Regions from separate parts of the Pseudomonas sp. TZ252 genome, predicted to be linked through region 2. Evidence: predicted binding sites of a transcription regulator. Region 2 holds the regulator's gene; each other region holds the start of a gene.
What was found. The regulator FliA, encoded in region 2, starts transcription of late flagellar genes. The targets are predictions, from matches to a motif close to CTAAAGTTTNNNNNNNNNNNGCCGNTAA.

Region 1 (4,684 bases), 1.2 Mb from region 2:
CCGGCACCGCTGGATTAGAGTGGGGGCTCGTTCAGGAGCCCGTATGCATTTCGATTCCGTTACCGGCTGGGTCCGTGGCGTCCGCCACTGCCCTTCACCGAATTTCAACCTGCGTCCGCAAGGGGACGCGGTGTCGCTGCTGGTCATCCACAATATCAGCCTGCCGCCGGGACAGTTCGGCACCGGCAAGGTCCAGGCGTTCTTCCAGAATCGCCTGGACCCGAACGAACATCCCTATTTCGAGGAGATCCGCCACCTGACGGTTTCCGCGCATTTCCTCATCGAACGCGACGGCGCCATCACCCAGTTCGTCTCCTGCCACGACCGCGCCTGGCATGCCGGGGTTTCCTGCTTCGACGGTCGCGAGGCGTGCAACGACTTCTCCCTTGGCATCGAACTGGAGGGGACCGACACGGAACCGTACACGGACGCGCAGTACACTGCCCTGGCCGGGCTGACGCGGCTGTTGCGCGCGGCCTTCCCGGCGATCACCCCGGAACGCATCCAGGGCCACTGCGATATCGCCCCGGAGCGCAAGACCGATCCCGGCGAGGCTTTCGACTGGTCGCGCTACCGCGCCGGATTGACCGATTCCAAGGAGGAAACATGACGTTCCTGGTGTTGCTGCTGGCCCTTGCGCTGGAGAAGTTCTCCGGCTGGCGCCGGCGTATCCAGCGCGATGGCGCCTGGCTCGCCTGGCTGGGCCTGGTCGAGGATCTGCCCTCGGTGTCCCGCCGCTCCTGGCTGGGGTTGCTGCTCGCGGTGGTCCTGCCGTTGCTGCCGCTGGCCCTGCTGCTGACATTGCTGCAGCCGCTGGCCTATGGCTGGTTGAGCCTTCCGCTGCATCTTCTGGTGGTGGTCTACAGTCTCGGCCGCGGCGACGTCATGGCCGACCTCGGGCCGTTCCGCGACGCCTGGCGGCGCGAGGAGGCCCAGGCTGCCTTCCATGTCGCCGAACGCGATCTGGGGATCCTGGGCGGCAGCGAGAGCGACCTGATCGGCCGGGTGCACGGCCATCTGCTCTGGCAGGGCTACCAGAGCTTCTTCGCGGTGATCTTCTGGTATGCCTTGCTCGGCCCGGTGGCGGCCCTGGCCTATCGCCTGCTGGCACTGGCGCTGGAGCACGCCCGCCAGCCGGCGTTGCGCGAACAGGCGGCGCGCGTCCGGCATATCTTCGACTGGTTGCCGGTGCGTGCGCTGGTGCTGAGCTTCGCCCTGGTCGGCAACTTCCTCGCGGTTATCCGCGTGCTGCTGCACTGGCTGCTGGCCTGGGACATCTCGGCGGCCGCGCTGCTGGGCAAGGCCGGACGGGTCGCCAGCGATGTCGAAGCGGTCGAACTGGGTGCCGCCGGCGTCGCCAGCCTGGATGCGCTCTGGCAATTGCTGGTGCGTGCGGCCGTGCTCTGGTACGCCGTGTTCGCCTTCTGCGCGCTGTTCCTCTGAGCGCAGCGACGGGGAATCCGCCTGCGATTCCCCGTTAACCTTAAGTTACAGAACACCAGGCCGATATCGGGTACACAGGTGAACGTGTCCGCATGATTTCGAAAGGCCATTACCGAGCGGACTCCGTGCGTCAATGTCGCCACGCGGCGGCATCTCTCAGAACGATAAGAACAATCAGGAGACGTCTGGGTGAAGACCGTACTCTATCCCGCCATCGCGCTGATGAACCGGCTCAGCTTCGGCATGAAGTTCGGCCTGATCAGCGTGCTGTTCTTCCTGCCGCTGCTGATCACCAGCTTCTATCTGGTGCGCGATGCCTATCGCCAGTTCAGCGACACCCGGATCGAACTGCAGAGCTTGACGCTGCTGGGTAGCGGACTTCAGATCCGGCGTGGCCTGGAGTCCCTCAACGATCTGTTGCAGATCAATGCGGTCATCGGCCAGTCCGGCAAGGCCGGCGATCTGGAAGCGCGCATCGCGGACGTCCAGAAGGGGCTGCGCGGGCGGCTCGAGGCGCTGGCGCCGCTCAGCGAGGATGGTGCGGCGGTAGCCGAATTCGAGGCCCAGCGCGACCGGTTGCTCAACGGCTTGCAGGCCGTGGAGGCCGAAGGGTCCCTGCAGGGCAAGGGCGCACGGGCGGAGAAGCTGCTCGGTAGCGCACAGGTATTCATCAAGTTGCTCATCGCCCAGGCCGGGCTCAGCCAGGACAGCCAGCGCCAGGTGCGCCAGCTCAGCGAGCTGGTCGGTTCGATAACGCCGGAGGTGACGGCGGCCATCAGCAAGGGGCGCGCCATCGGCGCCTACTCCCTGGGCCAGGGTTTCCTCAATTCGTCCTCCAGCGCGCGGCTCGACGAACTGCTGCTGGAGTTCGAGAAACTGCATGGCGAGTACGGCCTGAAGCTGCAGGAGTCCCTGGCCGGCAGCCCACCGGCGCTCGCGGAGGCCGCCCAGGCCAGTCGCGAGACCCTGAAGAGACTGGGGCAGTTGTTCGAGGACCGGGTGATCGTGGCCGAGACGCTGGATACCCCGTGGACGCAGTTCTACGATCAGGTCAGCGCGGCGATGGACAAGACCTACCAGCTCGACGACGCCGTTCTCGGCTATCTCGATACCCAGTTGCAAAAGCGCCTGCAACAGGTGCGCACGCAGATGCTGTTGCTAGTCGCCGCGCTGGCCGTGGTTTTCGCCGCGATCCTATACCTCTACGGCGGTTTCTACGTTTCCACCCGCGCCACCCTGAAGGATCTCGGGCGAATGATGGAGCGCGTCGCCGGCGGCGACATGACGGTCAGCTTCCAGGCCCGCAGCCGTGACGAGCTGGGCGAGCTGGGACAATCGTTCAACGAATCGGTGGCGAAGATCCACGACCTGATCGAGCGGGTCAGCCAGACCGTCGGCGAGGTCGAGCGGCAGACCCTGCGCGTCGAGTCGGTGTCGGCCGAAAGCAACCAGGCGGTAGCCGGGCAACGCAGCCAGATCGAGCAGGTGGCCACGGCGATGAACCAGATGGCCGCTACCGCCCAGGAAGTGGCACGCAGCGCGGCGATGGCGGTGAGCAGCGCGAACAGCGTGAACCAGGAAACCCTCAGCGGGCGCAGCCTGGTCGAGTCGCAGGTGGGTAGCATCCAGCGCCTGGCCGGCGAGATCGACCAGTCGGTGGCGGCGATCAATCGCCTGGCCAGTGACAGCGCCTCGATCAGCCAGGTGCTGGATGTGATCAAGGGCATCGCCGAACAGACCAACCTGCTGGCGCTCAATGCGGCGATCGAGGCCGCTCGTGCCGGGGAGCAGGGGCGCGGTTTCGCGGTGGTGGCCGACGAGGTGCGCACGCTGGCCAAGCGCACCCAGCAATCCACCGCCGAGATCGAACAGATGATCCTGCGCCTGCAGGGCGGCGTCGATGCGGCGGTGAAGGCGATGGGCAGCAGCCACCATACCGCCGATGGCACGGTCAACGAGTCGGCGCAGGTGCAGCAGGCACTGGAGAATATCCTCGGCGCGGTGGGCATGATCGTCGACCAGAACCAGCAGATCGCCGCCGCCGCCGAGCAACAGACCGCCGTGGCCCACGATATCGACCAGAACATCGTCGAGATCAACCAGGCCGGCGAGCGCACCGCGGAAGGCGCCAGCCAGACCGAACGGGCCAGCCGCGAACTGGGCGCCCAGGTGACCCAGCTGAAACGCCTGATCGGCGCGTTCCGGGTGTAGGCGCAAGGCCTGCGCGGGACGTTTTTCGTCCATCCGATTGAACGCTGGGCGGACGGGGACATCCCACTGTCATGCACATGGGGTAAAGGCTGAGCAGGTCAATCCGGCGGTGCGACAGGCGGAGGCGAAATCGCGGCATTTTTTTATTGATCTCGCGTCCCCTTGGTCCTAAAGTTCGCGCCCGAACGTCCATGCTGGAAACGATCCATCCGGCTCAAGTACTGACGACGAGAGATCGCCTTGTGGCAAGGCGACGTCCGCTGCTCAAGCGGCCAGGTCGTCGCGCGGGACACGCGCGCGACCTACCAGGATGAACAGGCGGTGGCTGCCGGCAGGCAGGTGATACTCGGCGACATGCCTTGGGAAGTAGGCGAACCAAAGTGGGGAAACGGATTAGACGTTCAGCTTCACCCCTACGAATCCATGTGTTTTGCCATTGGGAGTCCCAACCATGTCCATCAAGGTCGAGGATTATTTCGCCCCTGAAACCTTCCAGCGCATGAAGGCCTTCGCCGACAAGCAGGAAACCCCCTTCGTGGTCATCGACAAGCAGACCATCGCCGATGCCTACGACCAACTGACCGACTGCTTCCCCTTCGCCAGGATCTACTACGCGGTGAAGGCCAATCCCGCTACCGAAATCACCGAGCTGCTGCGCGACAAGGGTTCGAACTTCGATATCGCCTCGATCTACGAACTGGACAAGGTGATGAAGACCGGCGTCGGTCCGGAGCGCATCAGCTACGGCAACACCATCAAGAAATCCAAGGACATCCGCTACTTCTACGAGAAGGGCGTGCGCCTGTTCGCCACCGACTCCGAAGCCGACCTGCGCAACATCGCCAAGGCCGCTCCCGGCGCCAAGGTCTACGTGCGTATTCTCACCGAGGGCTCGACTACCGCAGACTGGCCGTTGTCGCGCAAGTTCGGCTGCCAGACCGACATGGCCATGGACCTGCTGATCCTGGCCCGCCAGCTGGGCCTGGAGCCCTACGGCATTTCCTTCCACGTCGGTTCGCAGCAGCGCGAC
Region 2 (4,684 bases):
AGCGCATGGGCTTGCCGGCGGAGCTGAGCAAGCCGTTGCTGGAGCGGGTCGCCGCGGTGGGCGATACGCGCCAGGCCTGGCGCATGCTGTTGGCGCACCTGTCGCGTGCCGTGCAGACCCCCGAGCAGGACCCGCTCGACGCGGGCGGCGTACTGGCCCTGGTCGGCCCGGCAGGTGCCGGCAAGACCACCACCCTGGCGAAGATGGCCGCGCGCTACGTCCTCAAGTACGGCGCCCAGAGCCTGGCGCTGGTGAGCATGGACAGCTACCGGATCGGCGCCCAGGAGCAGATCAAGACCCTCGGTCGGATCCTCAACGTACCGGTGACCCTGGTCGATCCCGGCCAGTCGCTGATCCAGGCCCTGGCGCCGCTGGCGCGCAAGCGCATGGTGCTGATCGATACCGCCGGCCTGCCGGCCAGCGACCCGGCATTGCGCATGCAGCTCGAGGCACTGGCGTCGCCGAGCCTGAACGTGAAGAATTACCTGGTGATGGCCACCACCAGCCAGAGCCAGGTGCTCAAGTCGGCCTACCAGACCTATCGGCACTGCGGGCTGGCGGGCTGCATCCTGACTAAGCTGGACGAGGCGGGCAGCCTCGGTGAATCGATGGCGCTGGCTATCGCCCAGCGTCTCCCGGTAGCCTATCTGGCGGATGGGCCGCGGATTCCGGACGACCTGCAGGTGGCGCGCAGTCACCAACTGGTCAGCCGGGCGGTGAGCCTGCAGGCACCGGAAGAGCCCAGCGAGGACGCCATGGCCGAGATGTTCGCCGGGCTCTACCAGCAACCGGCGCGGCGTGCCGGCTGAGGATGTGGGAAGAACCGCGCGTGGCGCGGGTGACGGAAGCGAAGGTGGCTTCCGCCGGGCCGGGAGCGATGGCGCATCGTTCCCGCCAATACCGGAGAGCGCTGGAAGGGGCGTTCCGGGAAGACGACAACACAAGGTATGAAGCAGATGGGTAGCATGCATCCCGTACAGGTGATCGCAGTAACTGGCGGCAAGGGCGGCGTCGGCAAGACCAATGTGTCGGTGAACCTGGCACTGGCTCTGGCCGATCTCGGCCGTCGCGTCATGCTGCTGGATGCCGACCTCGGCCTGGCCAACGTCGACGTCCTGCTGGGACTCACGCCCAAGCGCACCCTGGCCGACGTGATCGAGGGACGCTGCGAACTGCGCGATGTCCTCCTCCTCGGTCCCGGTGGCGTGCGCATCGTTCCCGCGGCCTCCGGCACGCAGAGCATGGTGCACCTCTCGCCGATGCAGCATGCGGGGCTGATCCAGGCGTTCAGCGATATCAGCGACAACCTCGATGTCCTGGTCGTCGACACTGCCGCCGGGATCGGCGATTCGGTGGTCAGTTTCGTCCGCGCCGCGCAGGAGGTGCTGCTGGTCGTCTGCGACGAGCCGACCTCGATCACCGATGCCTACGCCCTGATCAAACTGCTCAACCGCGACCACGGCATGACCCGCTTCCGGGTCCTGGCCAACATGGCCCACAGCCCGCAGGAAGGACGCAACCTGTTCGCCAAACTGACCAAGGTCACTGACCGTTTCCTCGACGTCGCACTACAGTATGTAGGTGTCATCCCTTACGACGAGTCGGTACGCAAGGCCGTGCAGAAACAGCGAGCCGTATACGAGGCATTCCCCCGCTCGAAGGCGTCCCTGGCCTTCAAGGCGGTCGCGCAGAAGGTCGATAGCTGGCCGCTGCCGGCCAACCCGCGCGGGCACCTGGAGTTCTTCGTCGAACGACTGGTCCAACACCCCGCGACAGGTTCGGCCGTATGACAGCGGCCTCTGGAGTGCGTATGTATAGCAAGGCGCAAGCGCAGAACTCCCAGGAGCAACTGATCCAGCGTTACGCACCACTGGTCAAGCGCATCGCCTATCACCTGCTCGGCCGCCTGCCGGCCAGCGTGCAGGTGGAGGACCTGATGCAGGCCGGCATGATCGGCCTGCTCGAGGCCGCGAAGAAATACGACGCCGGCAAGGGCGCCAGCTTCGAGACCTATGCCGGCATCCGCATCCGCGGGGCCATGCTCGACGAGGTCCGCAAGGGCGACTGGGCGCCGCGTTCGGTGCACCGCAACACGCGCATGGTGACCGACGCGATCCGCGCGATCGAGGCGAGAACCGGACGCGACGCTAAAGATCACGAAGTTGCTGCCGAACTCCAATTGAGCCTCGAAGATTACTACGGCATCCTCAGCGACACGCAGGGCAGCCGCCTGTACAGCTTCGACGACCTGTTGCAGGACGGCGAACATGGATTGCCGGAAGACACCAGCCTCAGTCACAACGAACCGATCCACGGCCTGCTCGACGAACGTTTCCAGGCGGCCCTGGCGGATGCCATCGCCAAGTTGCCGGAGCGCGAGCGCCTGGTGCTGGCGTTGTATTACGACGAGGAACTCAACCTCAAGGAGATCGGCGAGGTACTGGGCGTCAGCGAATCGCGGGTCAGCCAGTTGCACAGCCAGTGCGCCGCGCGTTTGCGCGCGCGCCTGGCCGATTGGCGGTCGGCCTGAACCGGCCTCGACCGCAGCTTGTAACCGTTAACGCAAAAGAATGTGTGGCGCGTCCCCTGGGGCGCGCTCTGGTCTGTACGGAGGTTTACTTGGACAAGAACATGAAAATTCTCATCGTGGACGACTTTTCCACGATGAGACGCATCATCAAGAACCTCTTGCGGGACTTGGGCTTCACCAATACCGCCGAGGCCGACGACGGCACCACGGCGCTGCCGATGCTGCACAGCGGCAATTTCGACTTTCTCGTCACCGACTGGAACATGCCGGGCATGACCGGCATCGATCTGCTGCGCGCGGTTCGCGCCGACGAGCGCCTCAAGCATCTGCCGGTGCTGATGGTCACCGCCGAGGCCAAGCGCGACCAGATCATCGAAGCGGCCCAGGCCGGGGTCAACGGCTATGTGGTCAAACCCTTCACCGCTCAGGTCCTGAAGGAAAAGATCGAGAAGATTTTCGAGCGGGTCAACGGCTGAAGCCGGCCAAGAGGGTGTCATGGTGCTTGGTAACGATTCCACGGGCGACGAATTCGAATCGACCCTGAAAAAACATGCGCGCGAACTGGTGGACTGTCTCGAACGGGGGCACTTCCAGCAGGCGGTGCAATTGATCCAGGAGCTCAGCCAGGCCAGGGACCGTGGCCTCTACCAGGAAGTGGGCAAGCTGACCCGCGAACTGCACAACGCCATCGTCGATTTCCAGATCGACCCGCATTCCCCCCACGCGCAGGAAATGTCGCAGATCGCCGATGCCACCGATCGTCTTTCCTACGTGGTGGAAATGACCGAGAAGGCCGCCAACCGGACCATGGACCTGGTGGAGCAGAGCGCCCCGCTGGTCAACCAGTTGGGCGACGATTCGCGGGAGCTGCACCAGGAGTGGCAACGCTTCATGCGCCGGGAAATCGACGCTGACGGCTTCCGCGAGCTGGCCAAGCGCATCGAACAGTTCCTCGTGCGCAGCGGCGAGAACGCCGGCCAGTTGTCCTCGCAGCTCAATGACATCCTGCTGGCGCAGGATTACCAGGACCTGACCGGCCAGGTGATCAAGCGTGTCACCAAGCTGGTCACCGAGGTCGAGAGCAACCTCGTGAAGCTGGTCTGGATGGCCGGCCAGGTGGACCGTTACGCCGGGATCGAGCACGACCACGTGAGCATGCGCCACCAGGCCGCGCTGGAGCGTTCGGCCAAGGGCGAGGGGCCGCAGGTCGCCGCGGAAAAACGAGAGGATGTGGTGTCCGGGCAGGATGACGTGGACGATCTGCTGTCCAGCCTGGGTTTCTGACCCGCCCGGCTCAAGACTGCGGCATCGCTGCCGTTAAGTAAGCATTGAACGCTGGCATCCGCGGGCTGCTGGCACAGCCTTCGTCATGCCGGTGATCCCGGCGGGCGGGCTGAAGTCGGTCCGGAAAGCCGGGCCGGTATTTCCGGCAGGACAGCGGTCCTGCCGATCCTTTCGAGTAACACGTCTCTGGGAGCAGCCGAATGAGCTTCGACGCCGATGAAGAAATCCTCCAGGACTTCCTGGTTGAGGCCGGCGAGATTCTCGAGCAATTGTCCGAGCAACTGGTCGAGCTGGAGAGCCGGCCGGACGATATGGACCTGCTCAATGCCATTTTCCGTGGGTTCCATACGGTCAAGGGCGGTGCCGGCTTCCTCCAGCTGAACGCGCTGGTGGAATGCTGCCACATTGCGGAAAACGTCTTCGATATCCTGCGCAAGGGCGAGCGGCGCGTCAGCTCCGAACTGATGGATGTGGTGCTGCAGGCGCTGGATACGGTCAACGCGATGTTCGACCAGGTACGCGAGCAGTCCGAACCGACCCCGGCGACGCCCGAGCTGCTGGCGGCCCTTGCCCGCCTGGCCGAGCCCGAGGGCGCCGAGCCCGCGGAACCTGTGCAAGCGCCGCCGGCGGCCGTTCCGCCAGCCGAGCCTGCGGCGCCGCCGGAAGCGCCCGCGCAGAGTGCCTCCAGCGATATCACCGACGACGAGTTCGAGCAGTTGCTGGATGCTCTGCAGGGCGACGAAGCGCCGGCCTCCGCCGTTGCAGAAGCGCCCGCGGCTCCCGCTGGCGACGAGATCAGCGACGCCGAGTTCGAGGCGTTGCTCGACCAGTTGCACGGCAAGGGCAAGTTCGTGCCGCCGGCGGTCTCGG
Region 3 (4,684 bases), 2.3 Mb from region 2:
GCCGCCGCGCGTGGCGCTCGGAGCCTGGGCAGTGGGCGAAAGTCTCGTCCCACCTGCCCGTCCCAAGCGGACCCGCGCCAGGCTGCCAGGTCACCCCCGGCGCAACCTGGCGCGGGTCCGCTTCCTTGCGCTACTTGGCCCGGTAGATGATGCCCGGGCTGCACTGCACCATCTGGTAGTGGTCGGGCAGGTTGTTCAACGCCTCGGAGGCGCCGAGGAACAGGTAGCCGCCAGGCTTGAGCGTGCCATGGATGCGCAGCAGGATGTCGCGCTTCACCTCGGCGGAGAAATAGATCAGCACGTTGCGGCAGAACACCATGTCGAACTTGCCGAGGCTGGCGTAGCTGTCCAGCAGGTTCAGGGCACGGAACTCGACGCGGCTGCGGATCGCCGGCTTGACCGCCCAGCGCCCCGGTCCCTTGGCGTCGAAATAGCGTTGCAGACGCTCCGGGGACAGACCGCGGCCCATCGCCAGGGTGTCGTATTCGCCGGCCTTGGCGGCGGTGAGCATCGACCCCGACAGGTCGGTGGCGACGATCTGCACGCCCGCCTTCAACTGCCCCAGGTTGGTCTTCTCGAACTCGTCGATGGCCATCGACAGCGAGTATGGCTCCTGGCCTGACGAACAGGCCGCCGACCAGATCCGCAGGCGCTGCCCGCCGTTGGCCTTGATCAGTTCGGGAAGAACCCGCTGCTTGAGCACCTCGAACGGGTAGGTATCGCGAAACCACAGGGTCTCGTTGGTGGTCATCGCGTCCACCACCATCTCGCGCAGGCCGCCGCGCTGGGTCTGGATGCGCTGCACCAGCTCTCCCAGGCTCTTGATGCCCTGCTGCTCCATCAGCTTGTTCAGCCGGCTCGAGACCAGGTACTGCTTGTTGCTGCCCAGCACAATGCCGCAGGTCTTCTCGAGGAAGACCCTGAACAACTCGAAATCCGCATTAGCTGCCGACACGCATAAGCCTCTTCGCCCTGGGCGACCGGAACGCAGCCGGTCGCCCGTATTCACATTGTTGTCGAGGGCCGATCGCTCAGCCCGCGTCCACCGCCTTGATCCGCTCCACCACCCGCGCCGCCAGATCGTCCGGACGGAACTTGGCGAGGAAGTCGTCCGCACCGACCTTCTTCACCATCGCCTGGTTGAAGACCCCGGACAACGAAGTATGCAAGAGAATGTGCAGTTTCTGCAGGCGGGGATCGCTACGGATTTCCGCCGTCAGGGTATAACCGTCCATTTCCGGCATTTCGATGTCGGAGATCAGCATCAGCAGCTCGTCTTCCGGACGCCGTCCCTCGGAGAGCATGTTCTGCAGGTACTCCAGGGCCTGGCGCCCGTCGTTGAGCGCGGTCATTTCCACGCCGACCGCCTCCAGGCAACGGATTACCTGCTTGCGCGCCACCGACGAATCGTCCACCACCAGCACCCGCTTGGTCACCGCGCGGCTCTGGGTCTCGGCGTCCACCACTCCGTGGGACACTTCCTCGGACGTCGGTGCGACCTCCGCGAGCACTTTTTCCACGTCGATGATTTCCACCAACTGCTTGTCCACCCGGGTCACCGCGGTCAGGTAATGCTCGCGGCCGGCGCCCTTGGGTGGCGGATGGATCTCTTCCCAGTTCATGTTGACGATGCGCTCCACCGAGCGCACCAGGAAGCCCTGCACCTTGGTGTTGTACTCGGTGATGATCGCGAAGCTGTTGGTCAGGTCCTGCAACCCGCGGCGGCCGGTGGCCAGCGCCAGGTCGAGGATCGGAATGGTGCCTCCGCGGATGTTCGCCACCCCGCGCACCACCGGGCTGGACTTGGGCATCACCGTCAGGCGCGGGCACTGCAACACCTCTTTCACCTTGAACACGTTGATGCCGTAGAGCTGGTTGCCGTCCAGGCGGAACAGAAGCAGCTCCAGACGGTTCTGTCCGACCAACTGCGTACGCTGGTTGACTGAATCCAAAACACCGGCCATTGGCGCTCCCCTCAGACGGTCGTGCCGGACTCCGGCACGACCATTGCTTAACCCGTTGCATGAAACAGGCAACGACAGTTTTTCGACGAATAATGGCATGTAGCCATACTTCTCTACGGTTTTTACCCGTTTTGCTCGGGCTCGGCTACCTGTGCGCGGCTAACAACAGCCAGGCCCAGGGTTTTACCGCTCCCGAGGTACTTATCGGCTCCACCCAGGGGTTTCTTGAATTCAAGGTAGAAGAATATCTGCAGAATAGCGGACTCGACGGGCGCTACCAGATTCAGGTCAATCGCGTCGACCCGCGCTTGCGCCTGGCCGAATGCGACAGGGACTTGACGCTCAGCCAGGAAAGTCCGGCACAACCGATCGGCAGGGTCACCGTACGCATCGGTTGCGAAGGCAGTGCGCCCTGGACCATCTTCATGCCGGCGCAGGTGAAGCTGTTCCGCCAGGTGGTGGTCGCAGTGCAGCCTCTCAAGCGCGCGCACGTGCTGGAGGATGCCGACATCGCCCTGGTCGAGCGCGACGTCGGCCTGCTGACCCAGGGCTACCTGACCGATCCGGCCCGCGTCGTCGGGCAGAAGCTGCGCCGACCGGTGGTCAACGACCAGGTGCTGGCGCCGGTCTTCCTCGAGCAGGCCGAGGCCGTGCGCAAGGGCGACCAGGTGGTGATCCTCGCGCGTACCGCCACCATCAACGTCAAGATGCCCGGCGAGGCGCTGTCCGATGGCGCCCCGGGCCAGCAGATCCGCGTGCGCAACCTGCGCTCGCAGCGGGTGATCAAGGCCCGCGTGATAGAACCCGGCACGGTCGAGGTGAATATGTAGAGGGAAAGCCGTGGCCGGTAGCGCTGGCGCTACCCCGGCGGGTTTCTCTAAACTGGGAAACGACGCACGAAAATAAGTCCTAAAGTTTTTCAAGCCTTCGCCGAAAAGCTAGGCAAGCGTCCAATACCTTCGAGGTTTACAACCATGGTCATCGACTTCAACCGGCTGAATCCCGGCAGCACGCCAGCCACCACCGGCCGTACCGGCAGCACCGCCGCGGGGCGTCCCGACGCCACTGGCGCCGACAAGGCAGGCCAGGCCGCGACTTCCGCTCCGAAGAGCGGCGAGTCGGTGCAGATCAGCGAAACCGCCCAGAACATGCAGAAAGTCACGGACCAGCTGCAGACCCTGCCGGTGGTCGACAACGATAAGGTTGCCCGGATCAAGCAAGCGATCGCCGATGGCACTTATCAGGTCGACAGCGAGCGTGTTGCCAGCAAGCTGCTCGACTTCGAATCCCAGCGCTGACCTCGAAGGACGCGCTGGAGGACATTGGACGCCGAATGAACTCCCGAGCCCGAGATGCCTGACTCCCCTACCCTGCTCGATCTGTTCGCCGAGGATATCGGCCACGCCAGCCAACTCCTGCAGTTGGTCGACGAAGAATTCCAGGCCCTGGAACGGCGCGAGCTGCCGGTCCTGCAACAGCTTCTCGGGGCCAAGCAGCCACTGATGCAGCAACTGGAGCGAAATGGCCGGGCCCGCGCGGAAATCCTCCGCGAAGCCGGCGTTTCCCTCGACCGCGAAGGCCTTGCCCGCTACGCCCGCGAGCGCGCGGATGGCGCCGAGCTGCTGGCGCGCGGCGACGAACTGGGCGAACTGCTGGAGCGTTGCCAGCAGGCCAACCTGCGCAACGGGCGGATCATCCGCGCCAACCAGGCGTCCACCGGCAGCCTGCTGAACATCCTCCGCGGCCAGGACGCCCCGAGCCTGTACGACAGCCGCGGCGGCACCGCCTCGAGCAGCCGGCAACGCCCGCTCAGCCAGGCCTGAACCCGACCAGCACACGTATCAAGGCACAGTGCTATCATTGAGGCATTCGTGCCCCAGGAGAGCATTGAAGGTGCCCAACCCGTTCGTCGAAGAAGCGGGGCCGCAACCCCCGAAGGTGCTCAAGGCCCCCGTGGAAATCCAGGCCAACCTGCGCCTGCTGCAGGATAGCCGCGACTCCCTGCTGATCACCTTTGCCGATCGCAACCAGCGCTTCCAGAGCTTCCTGGTGGACATCGACCGCGACCGCGGGATGGTCGCGCTGGACGAACTCATCCCCAACACCGGCGAACGTTTCCTGCAGAATGGCGAGGCGTTTCGCGTCGAAGCCTTCCACGAAGGCGTGCGTATCGCCTGGGAATGCGAGCGCCCGGTGCAGTTCGGCGAACACGACGGCGTTCCCTGCTACTGGGCCGCCCTTCCCGCCGAAGTGCTCTACCACCAGCGCCGCAACGCCTACCGCGCCAGCATCAAGCAGAGCCAGCCGATCGCCGCGGAAATCGCCGGGGAAAAACTCCGCGCGCCGCTGAGCGGACAACTGCTGGATATCTCCGCCACCGGCGCCAAGCTACGCTTCGCCGGCAATGTCGCCGAACGCCTGCATCCCGGCGAGATCTACGAAGACTTCAGCGCCCAGTTGCCACAGGGCGCGATCAGCAGCGCGATCGAACTGCGTCACGTGCGCTTCGACGAAAAGCTCGACGCGACCTTCGCCGGCGTCCGCTTCAGCGAGATGAGCGGCCTCGCCCAGCGCCAGGTGGATCGCTTCGTCTACCAGTTGCAACGCGAAGCCCGGCGCTTCGAGAAAGACGAACTGTTCTGAGTCTCACAGGACCACTCCCAGCGCCGCCAGGCGCGGCAGGTCCTCGGGACGGTCGACGTCCCAGAGCGCCGGCAACA
Region 4 (4,684 bases), 250 kb from region 2:
ACCAGAAGAAACTGGACTTCCTCCTGCCGACCCTTCGGCGTCTGCTACAGCGCTACCCGAACCTCTACATCGACCTGTCCTGGTCGGTGTTGCGCCCGTACCTGCTGGACGAGCAGGGCAAGCCCGATCCGCAGTGGCTGGCACTGGTCGAGCGGTTTCCGCAACGCTTCATGCTCGGTTCCGATGTGGTCGGCCAGTTCGACAGCCTGCCCGAGTTGATGGCGAGCTTCGATCCGTTCCTCGACGCCTTGCCCGAGCAGGTCGCTCGCCAGGTGGCGCGGGACAACTTTCTGGCGGTGCTGCCGCGCCAGCCCGCCGATCCGCGAGGCGAATAACCCGGATTCGTCATCAGTCTGTCATGCCGGCGTCATAGGCTCGCGCCAGTCCCATCCAGGAGTGAGTCATGTCCTTCATCCGTTCTTGCATCAGTCGTTCCGTCTTCCTGCTCGGCGCCGGCGTCGCCGTGGCGGCGCAGGCCGAGGTGCGTATCGACGGCCCCATCGAATATGGCGTGTTCGAAAGCCGCTACCAGGATTTCCAGCCCGGCGAACGGGTATTGACCCGTAGCGAGCAGAACATCCAGCAGACCACCGAAGTCCCGGCCAAGCTCGGCACCAAGTTCGGCATGCGTTATCAACTCAGCGGCAAGCAGGAAGGCGATACGCCTTTGACGCTGCTCTACCTCACCCCGGGCGTGGTCACTCCGGATGGTCAGCGGCATGACAAGTTCGAAGTGGTGCAGAAGCTGGTGCCGGGCGCGCCGACCGATGTCATGGCCTACGAATTCACCGAGCCGCACGAAGTGGTGAAGGGCGAATGGCGGTTGATGGTGTTCCAGGGCGATCGCCTGCTGGCGGAGAAATCCTTCGACGTGCGCTGAGCGCGAGCCATGCAAAGCGCTGGTTTTCTTGTGTGGCGTGGATAACGCGGGGGCGCCATTCGCTCTACCGGGCAAGGGTTGCCTGCGTGCGGTAGGGCGGCGTACGAACGGATGCCGACGGTAGCCTGTTCGTCCTTCGATCAGTCCCTGCTGACCCGGGTATCTTCCGCGGCGAGCGGACTGCCGTCGCCGGCGCGTACCTGCAGGCGCGGCACCGGCTGGCCGCTGTCGCGCTCGACCAGGCGGACATGGGATTCGTCCGGGGCGAAGAAATAGTCCTCGCCCCACTGCCGAATCGCCACCAGCAGGGGGAAGAGCGCGCGTCCCTTGTCAGTCAGGCGGTATTCCTGGTGACTGCCGCTTTCGGCCGGGACCGCCACCATCACGCCGTGCTCCACCAGGTTGCGCAGGCGCGCCGCCAGGATGTTCTTGGCCAGGCCGAGGCTCTTCTGGAATTCGCCGAAGCGCGTCAGTCCTTCGAAGGCATCGCGCACGATGAGCATCGACCAGCCGTCGCCGATCACGTCCAGCGGGCGGGCGACTGGACAACTGGCTTGCTTGTGGCTGGTGCGCTTGACCATCTGGGCGGCTCCGGAGGGGGAGAGGATCGGGTTTCATGGTAAAACCCGGGCTTCACGCTGGGCAACCGGAGGAAGTGCGCCGCCGTGAGACGGCGCACGGCATGGTCAGACGACGAAGCGGGTGACCATGTTGTTCAGGTCGATGGCCAGTTGCGACAGTTCCTGGCTGGCGGCGGCGGTCTGGTTGGAGCCGGCGGACGTCTGCAGCGAGATGTCGCGGATGTTCACCAGGTTGCGGTCGACCTCGCGGGCCACCTGGGCCTGCTGCTCGGAGGCGCTGGCGATCACCAGTGTACGCTCGTTGATCTGGCCGACCCGCTCCGCGATCTCGTTCAGCGCCAGGCCGGCGGCTTCGGCGATCTCCAGCATGTTGCGGGCGCGTACGCTGCTGCTGTCCATGGCGCCGACCGCGGCGCCGGTGCCTTCCTGGATGTTGGCGATCATCTGCTCGATCTCGCGGGTGGATTCCTGGGTGCGATGGGCGAGGGCGCGAACCTCGTCGGCGACCACGGCGAAACCGCGGCCCTGCTCGCCGGCGCGAGCCGCCTCGATGGCCGCGTTGAGCGCCAGGAGATTGGTCTGTTCGGCGATACCGCGGATCACGTCGAGGACCTTGGAAATGTCCTGGGCCTTTTCCGCCAGGCCGCCGACCAGCGCCGAGGTATTGTCCACTTCTTCGCTCATCAGGCGGATCGCCTGGACCGTCTCCAGTACCCGCTGGCGTCCGTTCTGCGCCGATTGCTCGGAGGCGGACGAGGCGTCCGAGGTGGAGCTGGCGTTGCGCGCCACTTCCTCGACGGCGGCGGTCATCTCGTTGACCGCGGTGGCGGCCATCTGGATTTCGTCGTTCTGCTGGGTCAGCGAGCGGTTGCCCTGCTCGGTGACGGCGCTGAGTTCCTCCGCGGCGGAGGCCAGTTGGGTCGCCGAGCTGCCGATCTGCTGGATGGTCTGGCGCAGTTGTGCCTGCATGCCCTGGAGGGCGACCAGCAGCTTGGCCGGTTCGTCGCGGCCAGAGGTGTCGATGCGGCTGGTGAGGTCACCGGAAGCGATCACCTCGGCCACTCGCAGCGCCTCGCCGATCGGTTGGGTGATGCTGCGGGTGAACAGCCAGGCCAGTACCACGGTAGCGAGGCCGGCGACCAGCAGTACGCCGATCACTGCGGCGAAGGCGCTGTCATAGACCTCATCGGCCGTGTGGCTGGCCTGGCTGGCGCCCTTGACGTTGAAGTCGATCAGCGCCTGCAGTTGCTGCTGGGTGGCGCGGTACTGGTCGAGCAAGGTGCTTTCGGTGTACTGGCGGGTCTCTTCCAGCGGCTTGCTGCGCGACATCTGCACCAGGGTCTGCTGGCTTTGCAGGAGCGTCTGCCGGGTAGCCAGGTAGCGCTCGTAGATCGAGCGCTCGTCGGCACCACTGATCAGCCGTTGGTAGGCGCCCTCGCGATCGGTCAGTTCCTTGCCGATTTCCGTCATGCGGCTTTCCAGGAAGCGCTTGCTGCTATCGTCCGCCGCCAGCACATGGGCCAGTTGCACCTGCCGCAGTTCGGCGAGCAGAACGTTCAACTCGGCGCTTTCGCGGACGCTAGGCAGCCAGTTGTCGCTGATGTCCGAAGAGGCTTCGTTGAGCGAACCCATCCGGTTCAGGGAAAAGATGCCGGTGATGACCAGCAGAGCGGTGATCAGGGCGAAACTCAGGGCGGCACGGGTCGCGATGGGCATACTGCGCAAAGACATGATGGCGGATTCCAGGGGGCAGGAAGAGGGACGGGGCTGACCAGTACTATCGGCAGGCAGGGCGGGAGGTTTAGCCCGTTCATGCAGTCCGGGTAAAGAAACGCTGGGTACAAAAAAGCGCCCCGGAGGGCGCTTCATGCGGCGATGGAGGGAATCAACCCTGCCAGCGCTTGAGGACCAGGGTGGCGTTGGTGCCGCCGAAGCCGAAGCTGTTGCTCATGACGGTATCGAGCTTGGCGTTCTCGCGGGTCTCGCGGAGAATCGGCAGGTCGGCCACTTCCGGGTCGAGTTCGTCGATGTTGGCGGAGCCGGCGATGAAGCCGCCCTCCATCATCAGCAGGCAATAGATCGCCTCGTGCACGCCGGCGGCGCCCAGCGAGTGGCCGGACAGGCTCTTCGTCGAGCTGATGGCCGGCGCCTTGTCACCGAACACTTCGCGCACGCCTCGGATCTCGGCGACGTCGCCGACCGGGGTGGAGGTGCCGTGGGTGTTCAGGTAGTCGATCGGCGCGTCGACGGTGGCCAGCGCCTGCTGCATGCAGCGGATCGCGCCTTCGCCGCTCGGGGCGACCATGTCGTAGCCGTCGGAGGTGGCGCCGTAGCCGACGATCTCGGCGTAGATCTTGGCGCCGCGCTTGAGCGCATGCTCCAGCTCCTCGACCACCACCATGCCGCCGCCGCCGGCGATGACGAAGCCGTCACGCTTGGCGTCGTAGGCGCGGGAGGCCTTTTCCGGAGTGTCGTTGTACTGGGTGGAGAGGGCGCCCATGGCGTCGAACAGGCAGCTCTGGCTCCAGTGTTCCTCTTCGCCGCCGCCGGCGAAGACCACGTCCTGCTTGCCCAACTGGATCTGTTCCATGGCTTGGCCGATGCAATGGGCGCTGGTGGCGCAGGCGGAGGAGATCGAGTAGTTGACGCCCTTGATCTGGAACGGTGTGGCCAGGCAGGCCGATACGGTGCTGCCCATGGTGCGGGTCACGCGGTATGGGCCGATGCGCTTGACGCCTTTCTCGCGCAGGGTGTCGATGGCTTCCATCTGGTTCAGGGTGGAAGCGCCGCCGGAGCCGGCGATCAGGCCGGTGCGGGGGTTGGAAATCTGTTCCGGAGTCAGGCCGGAGTCCTTGATCGCCTGCTCCATCGCCAGGTAGGCGTAGGCGGCGGCATCGCCCATGAAGCGGAAGACCTTGCGATCGATCAGCTCTTCGAGGTTCAGGTCGACCGAACCGGAAACGTGGCTGCGCAGGCCCATCTCGGCGTAGGACGGATTGAAGCGAATGCCGGGCCGACCCGCACGGAGGTTGGCGGAAACGGTGTCTTTGTCATTGCCGAGGCAGGAAACGATGCCCAGACCGGTGATAACGACGCGACGCATGCGGATAACCCTTAGAAGCTGTCAGTGGAGGTGAACAGGCCGACGCGGAGGCCTTCGGCACTGTAGATTTCGCGGCCATCGACGCTGACGGTGCCGTCGGCGATGGCCAGGACCAGCGAA

Region 1: a site for FliA is predicted at 1,483-1,510, ahead of ACYAF3_RS05770 (methyl-accepting chemotaxis protein). Genes of this name have one in related genera too.
Region 3: a site for FliA is predicted at 2,874-2,901, ahead of flgM (flagellar biosynthesis anti-sigma factor FlgM). Genes of this name have one in related genera too.
Region 4: a site for FliA is predicted at 3,239-3,266, ahead of ACYAF3_RS28840 (methyl-accepting chemotaxis protein). Genes of this name have one in related genera too.

Annotation. Positions count from the first base shown of each region.
Region 1 is NZ_CM148566.1:1,245,261-1,249,944, reverse strand. Features, by position in the region: gene ampD (1,6-anhydro-N-acetylmuramyl-L-alanine amidase AmpD) at 44-610, shown strand; gene ampE (regulatory signaling modulator protein AmpE) at 607-1,443, shown strand; gene ACYAF3_RS05770 (methyl-accepting chemotaxis protein) at 1,633-3,654, shown strand; gene ACYAF3_RS05765 (type III PLP-dependent enzyme) at 4,106-4,684, shown strand, end outside.
Region 2 is NZ_CM148566.1:54,120-58,803, reverse strand. Features, by position in the region: gene flhF (flagellar biosynthesis protein FlhF) at 1-809, shown strand, start outside; gene fleN (flagellar synthesis regulator FleN) at 948-1,790, shown strand; gene fliA (RNA polymerase sigma factor FliA) at 1,787-2,530, shown strand; gene ACYAF3_RS00285 (chemotaxis response regulator CheY) at 2,632-3,006, shown strand; gene ACYAF3_RS00280 (protein phosphatase CheZ) at 3,026-3,814, shown strand; gene ACYAF3_RS00275 (chemotaxis protein CheA) at 4,015-4,684, shown strand, end outside.
Region 3 is NZ_CM148566.1:4,195,829-4,200,512, reverse strand. Features, by position in the region: gene cheR (protein-glutamate O-methyltransferase CheR) at 131-955, opposite strand; gene ACYAF3_RS19465 (chemotaxis protein CheV) at 1,032-1,964, opposite strand; gene flgA (flagellar basal body P-ring formation chaperone FlgA) at 2,096-2,794, shown strand; gene flgM (flagellar biosynthesis anti-sigma factor FlgM) at 2,939-3,262, shown strand; gene ACYAF3_RS19450 (flagella synthesis protein FlgN) at 3,317-3,787, shown strand; gene flgZ (flagellar brake protein FlgZ) at 3,816-4,607, shown strand; gene ACYAF3_RS19440 (TIGR04282 family arsenosugar biosynthesis glycosyltransferase) at 4,611-4,684, opposite strand, start outside.
Region 4 is NZ_CM148566.1:6,245,801-6,250,484, reverse strand. Features, by position in the region: gene ACYAF3_RS28855 (amidohydrolase family protein) at 1-335, shown strand, start outside; gene ACYAF3_RS28850 (DUF3859 domain-containing protein) at 404-880, shown strand; gene bosR (biofilm oxidative stress transcriptional regulator BosR) at 1,021-1,461, opposite strand; gene ACYAF3_RS28840 (methyl-accepting chemotaxis protein) at 1,567-3,192, opposite strand; gene fabB (beta-ketoacyl-ACP synthase I) at 3,347-4,564, opposite strand; gene fabA (3-hydroxyacyl-[acyl-carrier-protein] dehydratase FabA) at 4,576-4,684, opposite strand, start outside.